2 regions of the Streptomyces malachitofuscus genome follow, and region 1 is predicted to be linked to the other one. Evidence: riboswitches for the same ligand, from Rfam matches in the RefSeq annotation. Region 1 holds a riboswitch; the other holds the start of a gene.
What was found. Region 1 has a riboswitch for glycine ahead of gcvP (aminomethyl-transferring glycine dehydrogenase). Riboswitches for the same ligand answer to the same signal wherever they lie in the genome.
Positions count from the first base shown of each region.

Region 2: linked by a shared signal. The riboswitch ahead of gcvT (glycine cleavage system aminomethyltransferase GcvT) and the one ahead of gcvP (aminomethyl-transferring glycine dehydrogenase) in region 1 are both predicted to bind glycine.

Region 1 covers NZ_JBVIGA010000009.1:252,465-260,318, forward strand. Annotated here, with positions in the region: gene ACZ44S_RS16035 (ABC transporter ATP-binding protein) at 1-78, shown strand, start outside; gene gcvP (aminomethyl-transferring glycine dehydrogenase) at 146-3,031, opposite strand; glycine riboswitch at 3,206-3,301, opposite strand; gene ACZ44S_RS16045 (PRC-barrel domain-containing protein) at 3,415-3,789, shown strand; gene ACZ44S_RS16050 (DNA polymerase IV) at 3,800-5,191, opposite strand; gene ACZ44S_RS16055 (MerR family transcriptional regulator) at 5,244-5,927, opposite strand; gene ACZ44S_RS16060 (bifunctional nuclease family protein) at 6,122-6,595, opposite strand; gene ftsR (transcriptional regulator FtsR) at 6,678-7,421, opposite strand; gene ACZ44S_RS16070 (FHA domain-containing protein) at 7,460-7,854, opposite strand, start outside.
Region 2 covers NZ_JBVIGA010000040.1:11,616-19,469, reverse strand. Annotated here, with positions in the region: gene glyA (serine hydroxymethyltransferase) at 1-281, opposite strand, end outside; gene gcvH (glycine cleavage system protein GcvH) at 296-673, opposite strand; gene gcvT (glycine cleavage system aminomethyltransferase GcvT) at 800-1,918, opposite strand; glycine riboswitch at 1,993-2,118, opposite strand; glycine riboswitch at 2,119-2,219, opposite strand; gene ACZ44S_RS36495 (AAA family ATPase) at 2,441-3,109, shown strand; gene ACZ44S_RS36490 (enhanced serine sensitivity protein SseB) at 3,163-3,942, shown strand; gene ACZ44S_RS36485 (enhanced serine sensitivity protein SseB C-terminal domain-containing protein) at 4,091-4,840, shown strand; gene ACZ44S_RS36480 (ABC transporter substrate-binding protein) at 5,265-6,932, shown strand; gene ACZ44S_RS36475 (ABC transporter permease) at 7,043-7,854, shown strand, end outside.

The DNA of each region.
Region 1 (7,854 bases):
GCCGAACTCGATCTGCATCCGGGCGCACCCGTCTGGGCGGCGGTCAAGGCCACACAGACACACGCGTATCCGGCCTGACGGGCCCCCGCGGCCGCACATGCCGAAGGGCCCCGCTCCGGCGTGGAGCGGGGCCCTTCGGCGCACGTCAGTCCTCGTAGGCGTCCAGCGGCGGGCAGGAGCAGACCAGGTTGCGGTCGCCGAAGGCCTGGTCGATCCGGCGGACCGGCGGCCAGTACTTGTCGGCGGCGCTCACCCCTGCCGGGAAGACGGCCTCCTCGCGGTCGTACGCGTGCTCCCACTCCCCGCCGAGCGCCGCGGCGGTGTGCGGGGCGTTGCGGAGCGGGTTGTCGTCCGCGGGCCACTCGCCGGAGCCGACCTTCTCGATCTCGGCGCGGATCGCGATCATCGTCTCGCAGAACCGGTCGAGTTCGGCCAGGTCCTCGGACTCGGTGGGCTCGATCATCAGGGTGCCGGCCACGGGGAACGACATCGTCGGGGCGTGGAAGCCGTAGTCGATCAGGCGCTTGGCCACGTCGTCCACGCTGACGCCGGTCGCCTTGGTCAGCGGGCGCAGGTCGATGATGCACTCGTGTGCGACCAGCCCGCCGGGTCCGGTGTAGAGCACCGGGTAGTGCGGCTCGAGACGCTTGGCGATGTAGTTGGCACTGAGCACGGCCACCTGCGTGGCCCGCTTCAGGCCCTCGCCGCCCATGAGCCGGACGTACGCCCAGGAGATGGGCAGGATGCCCGCAGAGCCCCACGGCGCCGCCGAGATGGGCCCCACGCCCGTCTCCGGCCCCGCCTCGGGCTGGAGCGGGTGGTTCGGCAGGTAGGGGGCGAGGTGCGCCCGCACGCCGACCGGGCCGACGCCGGGACCGCCGCCGCCGTGCGGGATGCAGAAGGTCTTGTGCAGGTTCAGGTGGGAGACATCGCCGCCGAAGTGGCCGGGCTTGGCCAGACCCACCAGCGCGTTGAGGTTGGCGCCGTCCACGTACACCTGGCCGCCGGCCTCGTGGACCTCGGCGCAGATGTCGGCGACGTGCTCCTCGAACACACCGTGCGTCGAGGGGTAGGTGATCATCAGCACGGCGAGCTCGTCGCGGTACTGCGCGATCTTGGCCCGCAGGTCCGCGACGTCGACCTCGCCGTCGTCGGACGTCTTCACGACGACGACCTTCATGCCGGCCATCACGGCGCTCGCCGCGTTGGTGCCGTGCGCGGAGGACGGGATGAGACAGATGGTGCGCTGCTCGTCGCCGTTGGCCCGGTGGTAGCCGCGTACCGCGAGCAGGCCGGCCAGCTCGCCCTGGGAGCCCGCGTTGGGCTGGAGGGAGACCGTGTCGTAGCCGGTGACCTCGGCGAGACGCTCCTCCAGCTCGCGGATGAGCGTGAGGTAGCCCTGAGCCTGCTCGGCGGGCACGAACGGGTGCAGCTGCCCGAACTCGGGCCAGGTGACCGGCTCCATCTCCGTGGTCGCGTTGAGCTTCATGGTGCAGGAGCCCAGCGGGATCATGCCGCGGTCCAGCGCGTAGTCGCGGTCGGCGAGCCGGCGCAGATAGCGCAGCATCGCCGTCTCCGAGCGGTGCTGGTGGAAGACGGGGTGCGTCAGGTACTCGTCGGTGCGCAGCAGGGCGTCCGGCAGCGCGTCCCGCGCGGCCGCGTCCAGCGCCTCGACGTCTCCTTCGACACCGAAGGCGCTCCACACGGCGGCCAGCCGGTCCCGGGTGGTGGTCTCGTCGCAGGCGATCGAGACCAGGTCGCCGTCGACGAGGCGCAGGTTGACGCCGTTGTCGCGGGCGGCGGCGACAACCTCGGCAGCCCGCCCGGGGACGCGCACGGTCAGCGTGTCGAAGTAGGAGCCGTGCACGATCTCGGCTCCGCCGGCCCGCAGCCCCTCGGCGAGGACCGTGGCGTACCGGTGGGTGCGCCGGGCTATCAGCCGCAGACCCTCCGGGCCGTGGTAGACGGCGTACATCCCGGCCATGACGGCGAGCAGCACCTGGGCGGTGCAGATGTTGCTGGTGGCCTTCTCGCGGCGGATGTGCTGCTCACGGGTCTGGAGGGCGAGACGGTAGGCCTTGTGCCCGTCGGCGTCGACGGAGACGCCGACGAGCCGCCCGGGCAGGCTGCGTGCCATCTTCTCCTGCACGGCCATGTAGCCGGCGTGCGGTCCGCCGAAGCCCATCGGCACACCGAAGCGCTGCGTCGTGCCGACGGCGATGTCCGCGCCCAGCTCACCGGGCGACTTCAGCAGGGTGAGGGCGAGCAGGTCGGCGGCGACGGTGACGAGCGCGCCCAGCTCGTGCGCCTGGTCGATCAGCGGCTTGATGTCGCGTACGGCACCGGAGGCGCCCGGGTACTGGATCAGTACGCCGTTGATGTCGCGCTCGGCGAGCTCGGCGGGGATGCCGTCGCTCAGGTCGGCGACGACGACCTCGACGCCGGTCGGCTCGGCGCGGGTCTCCATCACGGCGATCGTCTGCGGAAGGGCGTCCGCGTCGACCAGGAACAGGCCCTTCTTGTTCCTGCCCATGCGCCGGGACAGCGCCATCGCCTCGGCGGCGGCGGTGCCCTCGTCGAGCAGGGAGGCACCGGAGGTCGGCAGGCCGGTGAGCTCGGCGACCACGGTCTGGAAGTTCAGCAGCGCCTCGAGCCGGCCCTGGGAGATCTCGGGCTGGTACGGCGTGTACGCCGTGTACCAGGCGGGGTTCTCCATCACGTTGCGCAGGATGACGGGCGGGGTGAAGGTGCCGTAATACCCGAGACCGATCATGGAGCCGAGCACCTGGTTGCGGTCGGCCAGCTCACGCAGCTCGGCCAGCACCTCGGCCTCGCTCCGCGCACCCGGCAGGTCCAGCGCGTCGGCGTTCTTGATGACATCCGGCACGGCGGCGGCCGTCAGCTCGTCCAGCGAGCCGTACCCGACCTGGGCGAGCATCTTGGCCCGGGCCTCGTGGTCGGGGCCGATGTGGCGCTGCTCGAAGGGGATTCCCTGTTCGAGCTCGGAGAGCGGGGTGCGAGGGGCGGTCATTGAGGAGGCCTCCTGGTCCGACGACCTTCGAGGGGCACCACGGCGCAGGTGCCCGGACGGCCTCCCCCTCTGTCATCTCGACCTGAGAGCTTCACCGGACCGCCCGAAGGAATCCGGCTTTCACCGTCGGTGAGAGCGGAAGCCGTCGACACCCGCTCTGCTTTCCAGAGTGACCTCGTCCGTGCGGTACGTGTGCCTGAGAGATTCCGGGGAGGATTTGCTCCTTCGGCGCCTCCGATGGTGTCCGGAGGACTCTCCCGCACGGGGTCAGCGGCCGATTGCCAGGGTACCAGCGAGCACAGCACGGGGGCCTCGAGTGGCCGCACCGTCGATTGTGCCTTTTTGTAGTGCTTACGGATGAGTTTGCAACCAGTGGAGGGCCCGTGCAGACCGACATCGATCCGCGCCACCTGATCGGCCGCAAGGCGTTCGACCGCAACGGAACCAGGATCGGCACGATCGACGAGGTGTACCTCGACGACGCCACCGGTGTTCCCGAGTGGGCGGCGATACGCACCGGCCTGTTCAGCAGGGACGCCTTCGTCCCGCTGGAGCCCAGCGAACTGATCGACGGCGCCCTCCACGTGCCGTTCGAACGGGCTCTGATCAAGGACGCTCCCGACTTCGGCGTGGGCCGTCATCTCTCGCCCGAGCAGGAGCTCCAGCTCTACCACCACTACGGTCTGGACATCGCCGCCCCTCCGCCCCTTCCGGACCGCGACTTCGGCGACCTCGCGGGGAAGGACCATCAGGCCTGACCCGTCCCGCTCACCCGCTCTCCGGCCCGGCCCCTCCGCCCGCCTTCACGCCCTCGCCCTCCTCCGGTCCGCGTGACACCAGCGGCAGCGGCTCCGCCGGTTCCAGGGCCGGATCGTCGACGCGGAAGGTCTTCACCCGGCCCGGGCCCGAGTCGGGGGTCTCGAAGCGCACCGTGACCCGGCCCAGCCCGCTGCCCTGCACCCAGCCGTGGCCGTGCACGGCATGCCGTACGTCGTGTCCCGCGGGCCAGCGCCGCTCGGCGGGCGCCGGCCCCTCGGCGGCGGGCGCGGCCTCGGGTTCCTCGCGGACCGGATCCTCCTCGCGCCCGCCGGCGGCCTGCGCGAACAGGTCCTCCTGTGTGTAGTCGGCCAGTCCGCTGACCCCGACCCCCAGCAGACGCACCCCGCCCGTGGTGTCGACCGAGTCCAGCAGCCGTGCCGCCGCCTCCCGCACGACGGCCGGATCGTCGGTGGGCCCCCGCAGGGTCTCGGACCGGGTGAGCGTGGAGAAGTCGTACCGCCGCACCTTCAGCACGATGGTCCGGCCCGACAGGCCCGCCCCCCGCAGTCTGCGCACGCACCGGTCGGCGAGCCGCTGCACCTCCGTCCCCACCCGCACCCGGTCGTGGATGTCCACGTCGTAGGTGTCCTCGACCGACACCGACTTGGTCTCCCGCTCGGCCACCACGGGCCGCTCGTCCCGGGCCAGGGCCATGGCGAACAGCGCATGCCCATGCGCCTTGCCCAGCAGCCGTACGAGCTCGTCCTCCCCCGCCTCGGCGAGCTCGTCGACCGTGTGGATACCGGCCCGGCGCAGGTGGTCTCCCGTGGCCGGCCCCACGCCCGGCAGGGTGCGGACCGACAGCGGCCCCAGCAGCGCCCGCTCCGTCCCCGGCTCGATGAGTACCAGCCCGTCCGGCTTGGCCTGCTCCGACGCGATCTTCGCCAGCATCTTGGAGGCCGCCAGCCCCACCGACCCGGTGAGCCCCGTGACCTCCCGTATGTCCGCGCGGAGCTTGGCTCCGGCCAGGCGGGCCGACCGCTCGTCCCAGGCGGTGCCACCGGCCTCCAGGTCCACGAACGCCTCGTCCAGGCTGAGCGGCTCCACCAGGGGCGACAGGGCCCGCAGCAGCTTCATCACCTGCTCGCTGATCGACCGGTAGAGGGCGAACCGCGGCACCAGGTACGCGGCGTTCGGCGCGAGCCGCCGGGCCTGGGACATGGGCATCGCCGAGTGGACACCGAAGACCCGGGCCTCGTACGAGGCCGTGGCGACCACACCCCGGGGACCGAGCCCGCCCACGACGACGGCCTTCCCGCGCAGGCTCGGCTTGGACGCCTGCTCCACCGAGGCGAAGAAGGCATCCATGTCGAGATGCAGGATCGTGGGCGCGGATCTCACATGTCCGATGCTGCCCTACGCCACTGACATTGCCCTCTTCACTCAGGGGCTCTCAGACGGCCTTGTTGCGCCGGCGCGCCAGCTCGTCCATCGGGTTGTGGCCGACCAGGGTCTCGCCGGTGTCGATGCGCTCCCCGTGCAGCTGCGAGAGCGCGCTCTCGACGTCCCGCCACACCACGCCCACCGCGATGCCGAAGACGCCCTGGCCGCCCTGGAGCAGCGAGTGCACCTCGTCGGGCGAGGTGCACTCGTAGACCGTGGCTCCGTCGCTCATCAGCGTCATGCGCTCCAGGTCGCTGAAGCCGCGCTCGCGCAGATGCTGAACGGCGGTGCGGATGTTCTGCAGTGAGACACCGGTGTCCAGGAACCGCTTGACGATCTTCAGGACGACGACGTCGCGGAAGCTGTACAGCCGCTGTGTCCCCGACCCATGGGCCGGTCTCACACTGGGCTCGACCAGTCCGGTGCGGGCCCAGTAGTCGAGCTGCCGGTAGGTGATGCCGGCGGCCGCGCAGGCCGTGGGACCCCGGTAGCCGATCTCCTCGGACGCCATGGCCGCCGCCCCTCCGCCGTCCGGCACCGCCGTCGGCCACTGCGGAACGTGATCGATCGGGCTGCTCTGCACCGGATACGCCCCGCCCACGCGGAGCCGCGAGCTCTGGGGAGGATACGGCCCGCTCGCCCCGAAACCGGGTTCGGGGGCACCCCCAGCCGTACCGTCGCCGCTGCTTCTCACGCCGACCTCCGTCCTTGACCTGCCTCCTCGACGGTAGGCAGTCACCAAGGGTGCGTCAACGATCGCCACACTCGGCACGCCGAGTGATAATCACCCTAAGAGTGGTTTCCCGTGCCCCACCGTGGGGAAAGGCTAGCCGAATGCCTTCCGCCGGGGCCCTCGCGGCCGGTTGATGCGGCGCCGGTCGCCCTCGGTCACTGGTTGCTGGTCCCGAAGTCCTCCGGCGAGATCTGGTCGAGGAACTCGCGGAACTTCTCCACCTCGTCCTCCTGCTCGTCCGGGATGGCGATCCCGGCGTCGTCGAGCACCGTGTCGCTGCCGTAGATCGGCGTGCCCGTGCGCAGGGCCAGCGCTATGGCGTCGGAGGGACGGGCACTCACCTCGACCCCGCTGGCGAAGACCAGCTCGGCGTAGAAGACGCCCTCGCGCAGATCGGTGATGCGCACTTCCGTGAGCTCCTGTCCGACAGCCTCCAGCACGTCCTTGAACAGGTCGTGGGTCAGCGGCCGTGCGGGTGCCATGCCCTGCTGGGCGAAGGCGATGGCCGTCGCCTCCCCCGGTCCGATCCAGATGGGGAGGTAGCGGTCGCCGCCCACTTCACGCAACAGCACGATCGGTTGGTTGGAGGGCATCTCGACCCGGACACCTACGACATCGAGCTCGTTCACACAGCAACCCTAGGCCGTGCCCGGGACGTTTGGGTAGTCGGGCAGGGAACGGGTGCCCGATCCGGCCTCCTGATCCGGTGGCTCACGGCAGCCGTACCCCGAGCGCCGACTGCAGCAGCGCCGCGTGCAGCTTCACCGCGAGGCCGGCCAGCTCCTTCGTACGGGCCTGGGCGTGCGCCCGCGTCTGCGGGTTCCGGTGGCGGCGCAGCGGGGCAACCACCTGATCCACCAGGCCCGCCTCCCGGTCGGCGGCGGCCTTCATCGCCCTGAGGTGGCGTGGCTCGATGCCGAACCGCCCCAGCTCGGTGATGAGACCGGCGACGGTGACCGCCTCGGCGTCGTACACCCCGTCCTCGACCGGAGTGAGCAGCCCGTAGGACTCCCACTCGGCGAGCTCGGGCTCTCCTGCGCCGACGGCCGCGAGCAGCTGAGCGCGGCCGATGCGGGCCGTCGTGGGCCCGTCCTCGGCGGCCGGCTCCGGATCGGCGTCCCCGTCACCCGGACGGCTCAGCGCGGGCAGCCCGACGGCCTCCCCGCGCTCCATGGCCGCCAGGTGCTCCCGGATCACCTTGAGCGGCAGATAGTGGTCCCGCTGCATCCTCAGCACATGGCCGAGGCGCTCGATGTCCCCGGCGCTGAACTTGCGGTACCCCGACGGGGTCCGCTGCGGCTCGATCAGCCCTTCCGACTCCAGGAAGCGGATCTTGGAGATGGTGACCTCGGGAAATTCCTCACGCAGCACGCCAAGCACCGCGCCGATGCTCATCAGTCCGGTGTCCGCGGCGGCGGCGCCGTGGCCGGCACCGCCGCTCGGTGTCTGAGGCATGGACCTTCCCTGGAGTCCCCGGACGGAATCCGGGGAGGTCAGTAGCTCCGCTGGCTCGCGTAGAAGACCAGCCGGTACTTGCCGATCTGCACCTCGTCACCGTTGGACAAGGCGACCTGGTCGATCCGCTCACGGTTGACGTACGTGCCGTTCAGGCTGCCGACGTCGGCGACCGTGAACGAGCCGTCCGGGCTGCGGCGGAACTCCACATGCCGCCGGGAGACCGTCACGTCGTCCAGGAAGATGTCGCTCTGCGGGTGACGCCCGGCCGTGGTCAGGTCGCCGTCCAGCAGGAAGCGGCTGCCCGAGTTCGGCCCGCGGCGCACGACCAGGAGCGCCGAACCCATCGGCAGCGCGTCGACGGCCGCCTGCGCCTCCGGAGAGAGCGTCGGCATCGGCGTCTGGCCGGTGGCCTCGGCGTCGTAGGCCTCGA
Region 2 (7,854 bases), on a different contig from region 1:
TGCACGTTGGCGTGCTCGGCGCCGAACAGCTCCTTCACCCGGTCGATGGCGATCTGCTCGATCACGTCGACGTGCTCGCAGCCGCCGTAGTAGCGGCGGCCCGGGTAGCCCTCGGCGTACTTGTTGGTCAGGACCGAGCCCTGGGCCTCCATGACCGCGACCGGGGCGAAGTTCTCCGAGGCGATCATCTCGAGGGTGGACTGCTGACGGTGCAGCTCGGCGTCGACCGCGGCGGCCACCGCCGGGTCGAGCTCGTGCAGGGACGTGTTCAGAAGCGACATGCGGCTACGGCTCCTCAGCCCGCGATGTGGGCGTCGTACTCGGCGGCGGTCAGCAGGTCGGCCGGCTCGTCGGCGACACGCACCTTGAACAGCCAGCCCCCCTCGAAGGGGGCGGAGTTCACCAGCGAAGGGTCGTTCACCACGTCCTCGTTGACCTCGGTGATCTCACCGCTGACCGGGGAGTAGAGGTCGCTGACCGACTTGGTCGACTCCAGCTCGCCGCAGGTCTCGCCCGCGGTCACGGTGTCACCGACCTCGGGGAGCTGGACGAACACCACGTCGCCGAGCGCGTTGGCCGCGTGCTCCGTGATGCCGACCGTCGACACGCCGTCCTCGGCGGCCGTCAGCCACTCGTGCTCCTTGCTGTAACGCAGCTGCTGGGGGTTGCTCATGGCCTGAATTCTCCTGTACGCGGGGGACTGCTGATGACGATGGGACAGCGAAAAGCGCTGCTGAGCGGGTACGCGGGCGCCGGCTCGGGCGTGCGGTGCCCCGCCCGGGGGCTGCCTACGACGGTGTCACTTCTGCCGCTTGTAGAACGGCAGCGCCACGACCTCGTACGGCTCGTGGCTGCCGCGGATGTCCACGCCGACGCCCTCGGTGCCCGGCGCCGCGTGCGCCGCGTCGACGTACGCCATCGCGATCGGCTTGCCCAGCGTGGGGGAGGGGGCGCCGGAGGTGACCCGGCCGATCACCTCGCCGCCGGCCACGACCGCGTACCCGGAGCGCGGCACCCGGCGGCCCTCGGCGACCAGGCCGACCAGCACGCGGGGCGGCTGCGCGGCGGCGCGCTCGGCGGCCTCGGCCAGGGCGGCGCGGCCCACGAAGTCGCCCTCCTTCTCGAACTTCACCACCCGGCCCAGACCGGCGTCGAAGGGCGTGAGGTCGGTGCTCAGCTCGTTGCCGTACAGCGGCATGCCCGCCTCCAGGCGCAGCGTGTCCCGGCAGGACAGCCCGCACGGGACCAGGCCCTTTTCCTCGCCGGCCTTGGTCAGCGCCTGCCACAGCTCGACCGCGTGCTCCGGCTTCACGAACAGCTCGAAGCCGTCCTCGCCGGTGTAGCCGGTGCGGGCGATGAGCGCGGGGACACCGGCGACCGTACCGGGCAGACCGGCGTAGTACTTCAGACCGTCCAGATCGGCGTCGGTGAGCGACGCGAGGATCGCCGGGGACTCGGGGCCCTGCACGGCGAGCAGCGCGTACGCGTCGCGGTCGTCGCGGACCTCGGCGTCGAAACCGGCCGAGCGCTCGACCAGCGCGTCGAGCACCGTCCGGGCGTTGGAGGCGTTGGCGACGACCATGAACTCGGTCTCGCCGAGCCGGTAGACGATCAGATCGTCCAGGATGCCGCCGTCCTCGCGGCAGATCATGGTGTACCGGGCGCGGCCGGGCTTCACGCTCCCGATGTTGCCCACCAGGGCGTGGTCGAGGAGGGCGGCGGCCTGCGGGCCGGCGACGGTGATCTCGCCCATGTGCGAGAGGTCGAAGAGGCCGGCCCGGGTGCGCACGGCGTTGTGCTCGTCGCGCTCGGAGCCGTAGCGCAGGGGCATGTCCCAGCCGGCGAAGTCGGTCATCGTCGCGCCGAGCGACCGATGCAGGGCATCGAGCGCGGTCCGGCGGGGTTCGGTACTGCTCATCGGTCGGTCTCCCAGAGGCGATGGGGGTCCCTCCCGCGCGAGTTCATACCAGCGTGGGAGAAGGCGAGGGCAAATCCTCCCCATCTGTCATCGGAACCTGAGAGGTTCGCCATGACCGCCCGTACCGGGGAGGAGTCACGGCTTGCACCTTGGGTGGGGTCGCTGGAGCACGGCTGCAGCGGCCCGCTTTTCAGATGTGCCTCGCCCACGCGGTAACGGTGCCTGAGAGATTCAAGGGAGGGACTTGCTCCTTCGGCGCCCCGGCGGCACACGGTGCCGGGGACTCTCCCGCGCGGATTCAAACGGCCGGTATGCAGTTGGCGCGCACATCATTGCACGCATCGCCGGGGTCCGGCAGGGGGACCCTTCCCTGGGGTGCACAGGATGTGCGGGCACGGTCACAGGGAGCTGTGACAGGCCTGTTTCACGAAAGGCACGGAAACGAGAGACACCTGGCATTACCTTCTCTTTACACTCGGCGGGGACGGGACTCGTACCTGGCCCCAGGGGAGGACCATCACGGTGAACAGGACCACGGCGTGCGCCACCACCACCGGCGCCGCGCTGCCCGCGCAGCCGCCCGCTCGGGCCGGCCGGGCACGCGGCGCACTGCCGGCGCCCGTCGTCCGCGATCTGCGGGCACGCGCCGGCCGCAGCCCGCGCGCGCTGCTCTTCGGACCCCGCGACCTCGTCGTGGTCACCGGACTGCCCGGCAGCGGCAAATCCACGCTGATGCGGCGCACGGTGCGGGGCACCCGCGTCGACTCCCAGGACACCCGCGACCGCTGGGACCGCCGCATGCCGCGGTTCCTGCCGTACGCCGTGTACCGCCCGCTGGTCCGCCTCGCCCACTACGCGGGGCTGCGCCGCGCACTGCGCGCCGGCGGCCCGGTCGTCGTCCACGACTGCGGCACGCAGGCCTGGGTGCGGCGCTGGCTGGCCCGCGAGGCCCGGCGCCGGGGCGCGAGCCTGCATCTGCTGCTGCTCGACGTCACCCCGCAGCAGGCCCTGGCCGGCCAGCGCGAGCGCGGACGCGGAGTCTCCCGGTACGCCTTCCGGCGCCACCGCGCGGCGAGCGACCGGCTGTTGCGCGCGGTGCGGCGCGGCCGGGTGCCGGCGGGCTGCGGCTCGGCGGTGCTGATCGACCGGGACGCGGTGGACGCGCTGCACCGGATCGGCTTCGCGGGCTGACCCGATAGCCTTTTCAGCCACAGCAGTGGTTCCAGGCAGGCGGTAGGCGAAAGATGGACTTCCCGGCGGAATTCTCGGACCGGACGCACCCCCATCCGCACGGCGGATGGCCCGGTAACGAGCTGGAGGAGGTGCTCTCCGCCTCCCTCGGCGTCCCCTCCGCGGGGGCCAGGATCATCGAGGTGCTGGGCCGCAGCTTCGTCTGGGTCCCGCTGCCGAACGGCGGCGGCCCGCACAGCGGCCCGCTGGACCTGCCCACCATGGAGATCGACGGCCAGGCCTACGTCCCCGTCTTCAGCTCCGAGGAACAGTTCCGGCAGGTCGTCGGCTCCCACATGTCGTACACGATCGCCCCCGCCGTGGAGTTCGCCCGCGGCCTGCCGCCGCAGGCGGGGATCGCGGTGAACCCCGGCGGCGTGGTCTCCGCGCCGCTGCCGCCGGGCGCCGTCGCCGAACTGTGCCGGGCCGGACGCGGCCCGCTGGACGGCCCGGCGAGCGGCGGCCGGGTCCGGCTGTTCGAGCCCGACTGGCAGGACGACCCGGTGGACTTCCTCGGCGCGGCCTCGGAGGAGTTCGACTCCATCGGCGTCGTGACGACCGCCCGCCGCTGCCTGGCCGCGATCGAGACCGCGGACCCGGTCCTGTTCGTCGGCGTGGAACTGGCCCACGCGGAGGGCGACGCCCGCGCCCTGCCCCTGGACGCCCTGGGGCGGGCCCTGGGCCGCACCCCGACCCGCTGGCCGGTCAACCTGATCCTGATGGACCTGGCCCAGGACCCGGTGGCGGACTGGATGCGCACCCGGGTCACCCCCTTCTACCAACGCCACCCGTGACCGTCCGGGGACGCGGCCCCTGCCGCGCACTGAACGCAGACCGCCGGAGGCCGTCGGCTTAAGCTAGGTTCGTTCGCTGGCGAGGTGTGTTACGGAGGGGCGATACAAAGTGAGCGCTGGCACCGCGGCGGCCGGGCAGGTCGAGCACATGCTGCGCCAGGTGACGCCCGGGCGTTACGACGCCTATGAGGCGTTGCTGCGCGCTCTCGCGACCCCTTCGACCGGCCAGGTCTGGATGCTGCTGTGGCACGGCCAGGCCGGCTCCCCGGACGCCCAGTACGGGAACATGGACGTCGACGGCTTCGGCTACGCGCCCTGCGTCACCTCCGCCCAGGAGCTGTCCGCCAGCGGCTGGAACCGGTCGTACGAGGTGGTCGACGGCCTCGAGGTGGCCCGCGCCCTCTTCCCCGACCGCTACGGACTCTGGCTCAATCCGCACGCCCCGGGCGGCGGCGTCGGCATCCCCTGGCTGGACCTGCGCCGGATCGCCGGCGGACTGGACCGCCGGCCCGCCGGACCGCTGCGGCTGTCCGAACCGGCCATCGAGATCCCGCAGTTCTACGCCCTCCTCGCGCAGAACGCCCACCGCACCCCGGCCGTCCGCGCCCTGCGCCGCGCCTGGGTGCAGCCCGCGCTGGGCGCCCCGTACCTCGCCATCGGCCTGGACGTGTACGACACCTCCCCGCCCGCCGTGGACGCGGTGCGCGCGATGATGCAGCAGTCGCTGGGCGCGGTCCCGGACGGGCTGCCCGTGTCGACGGTCGCGATGTCCGACGAGCACGACCCGGTCGTGATGTGGCTGCGCGTCAACGCCCGCCCCTTCTACGACCGGGAGGCGCACGGCGCGGTCCAGCCGTCCGCCCCGGGGTACGGATACCCGCCCGCGCAGCACCGCTGACCGGGCAGGATCCCTGATCCCGGGGTCACCCCCCACCGTCCTTCGGCTCATGCTGACTCAGCGTCACCGTGTCCACCACGTGGACACGGGCGCCGGCGAGGGCGGAGCCCGGTGCGACCGGCGCTGATTTCACGTCAGATTTTCGGCCATGTGCGTGGAGCGACGACCCGTTGACCCCCTGTCACCTGCGGTTTCACCCCTTCTTCACGTCGCCGGATGCTCTCCGAACAGCCCTGTGAACGCCGGATTTTGTGTCCGGGGGGTTAAAAGTCGACGGCGGGGTGCCTGAAGCATCCCATATGTCAAGTGTTCAGATCTCAGGTAGGTATCACCGCTATCCGGACTGTTCCTGACTGACTGCGAACGTCTGTAGTGTTCGGCCGGTCAAGATGCATCCACATAGCGGACCCGGAGTGGCCCCAATATGCGCATACCCAAGTCCCGAGTCGCTCGGGCGATCACGGCCGCGGTGGCGGTCGGTCTGATTGCCACGGGCTGCTCCAGCGAGCGGGACAGTGACAACAAGAGCGACGGCGGGAAGGACACCTTTGTCTTCGCCGGTGCCGGTGACCCGGGTTCCCTGGACCCTGCCCTCGCGAGTGACGGCGAAACCTTCCGTGTGACGCGTCAGGCGTTCGAGGCCCTGCTCGAGCACGAGTCCGGCGGCACCAAGCTGGTCGGCGGCCTCGCCGAGACCTGGTCGAGCAACGACGAGGGCACCGTCTGGACCTTCAACCTCCGCAAGGGCGTGAAGTTCCACGACGGCGAGGCGTTCAACGCCGCGGCCGTCTGCGCCAACTACGACCACTGGTTCAACTGGACGGGCACCTACCAGTCCAGCGCGGTCTCCTACTACTGGCAGACCGTCATGGGCGGCTTCAAGAAGAACGAAGACCCCGAGACGCCCGAGGCGAACTACAAGTCCTGCACCGCGAAGGACGAGAACACCGCCGTCATCGAGGTCAAGAAGCCCTCCGCCAACCTTCCTGGCGGCTTCTCCCTCAACGCCCTCGCGATCCACTCCCCGAAGGCCATCGAGGAGTACAAGAAGCAGGACGCGTCCGCCAAGGGTGACGCCATCACGTACCCCAAGTACAGCCAGGAGGCCGGCACGGTCGCCGGTACCGGCCCGTACAAGATCACGAAGTGGAACAAGGGCAACAAGGAAGTCACCCTTGAGCGCTTCGACGACTACTGGGGCGACAAGGCGAAGATCAAGAACCTGGTCTTCCGCACCATCTCCGACGAGCAGACGCGCCGCCAGGCGCTCGAAGCCGGTGACATCGACGGCTACGATCTCGTCGCCCCGGCCGACGTCAAGTCCCTCGAGGACAAGGGCTTCGTGGTCCCGACCCGTGGCGTCTTCAACCTCTTCTACGTGGGCATGAGCCAGAGCGCCAACAAGGCCCTCAAGAAGAAGGAAGTCCGTCAGGCGATCGCGCAGGCGATCGACAAGGAGAACCTGGTCAAGACACAGCTGCCCGAGGGCGGCAAGGTCGCCGACCAGTTCATGCCGGACACCATCGCGGGCTACTCCAAGAACGTGAAGCAGTACCCGTTCGACACCGCCGCGGCGAAGAGCCTCCTCAAGAAGGCCGGTGAAGAGAAGCTCGAGATCGAGTTCTGCTACCCGACCGAGGTCACCCGCCCGTACATGCCTGCCCCGCAGGACCTGTTCGAGCTGATGAAGGCCGACCTCGAGAAGGCCGGCATCACCGTCAAGCCCAAGGCCATGAAGTGGGCCCCGGACTACCTGGACGCCACCGAGGCGGGCTCCTGCGCCCTGCACATGCTCGGCTGGACCGGTGACTTCAACGACGGCTACAACTTCATCGGTACCTGGTTCGCCGAGTACGACAAGCAGTGGGGCTTCAAGGACAAGAAGGTCTTCGACGCCGTGAACGCCGGCTCGGAGCTCGTGGGCGACGAGCGCACCGCCGCCTACGAGAAGGCCAACGAGGCCATCATGGACTACCTCCCGGGTGTCCCGGTCTCCTCCTCCCCGCCGGCCATCGCGTTCGCCAAGAACGTGAACCCGCCGAACGTCTCCCCGCTGACGCAGGAAGTCTTCTCCGAGGCCTCCTTCAAGTAGGAGCCTGACCGGCAGGTGAACTGAAACGGGGGGTTCCGCCCGGCCGCCGCAACTCGGCGGCCGGGCGGGTCCATTCATGTAAGAAACCACGCAAGAAAGGGGCATGCGGGGTGCTGCGTCTCGTCGTACGAAGACTGCTCCAGCTCATACCCACGCTGCTCGGTCTGTCGGTTCTGCTCTTCCTCTGGCTCGACCGGCTGCCCGGTGGACCCGCCTCAGCGATCCTGGGGGAGAAGGCCACTGCGGCCGAAGTGGCGCGCATCAACCGTGCGCTCGGGCTGGACCAGCCCGTCTACGTTCAGTACTGGCGCTTTCTCAAGCGCATCTTCGAACTCGACCTGGGAACCTCCACTCAGACCGGACAGCCGGTGTGGGACGAGTTCACCCTGCGGTTCCCGGCGACAGTGGAACTCAGCATCGCCGCGATCCTCATCGCTGTGCTCATCGGCATCCCGCTCGGATACCTGGCGGCCAAGCGCCGCGGTGGCTGGATCGACGTGGCCTCGGTGTCCACGTCGCTCGTCGGCATCTGCATACCGGTGTTCTTCCTCGCCATCCTGCTGAGGTCGGTCTTCTCCGTTCAGTTGGGCATGTTCCCGAGTTCGGGCCGACTCACCACCGGTATCAACGCGACCGAGGTGACCGGGTTCGCGGTTCTCGACGGTTTGCTGACCGGCGAGTTCGACGCGAGCTGGGACGCCATCTGGCATCTGATCCTGCCCGCTGTCGCACTGGCTTCCATCCCTCTCGCCGTGATCGTCCGCATGACCAGAGCGAGTGTGCTGGAAGTGCTGGGTGAGGATTACGTGCGTACCGCCGAGTCCAAGGGGCTCGAGAAGCGTGTGGTACGTGGCCGCCATGTGCTGCGCAACGCGCTGCTTCCGGTGATCACGGCCGTCGGTCTGCTGACCGGCAGCCTCTT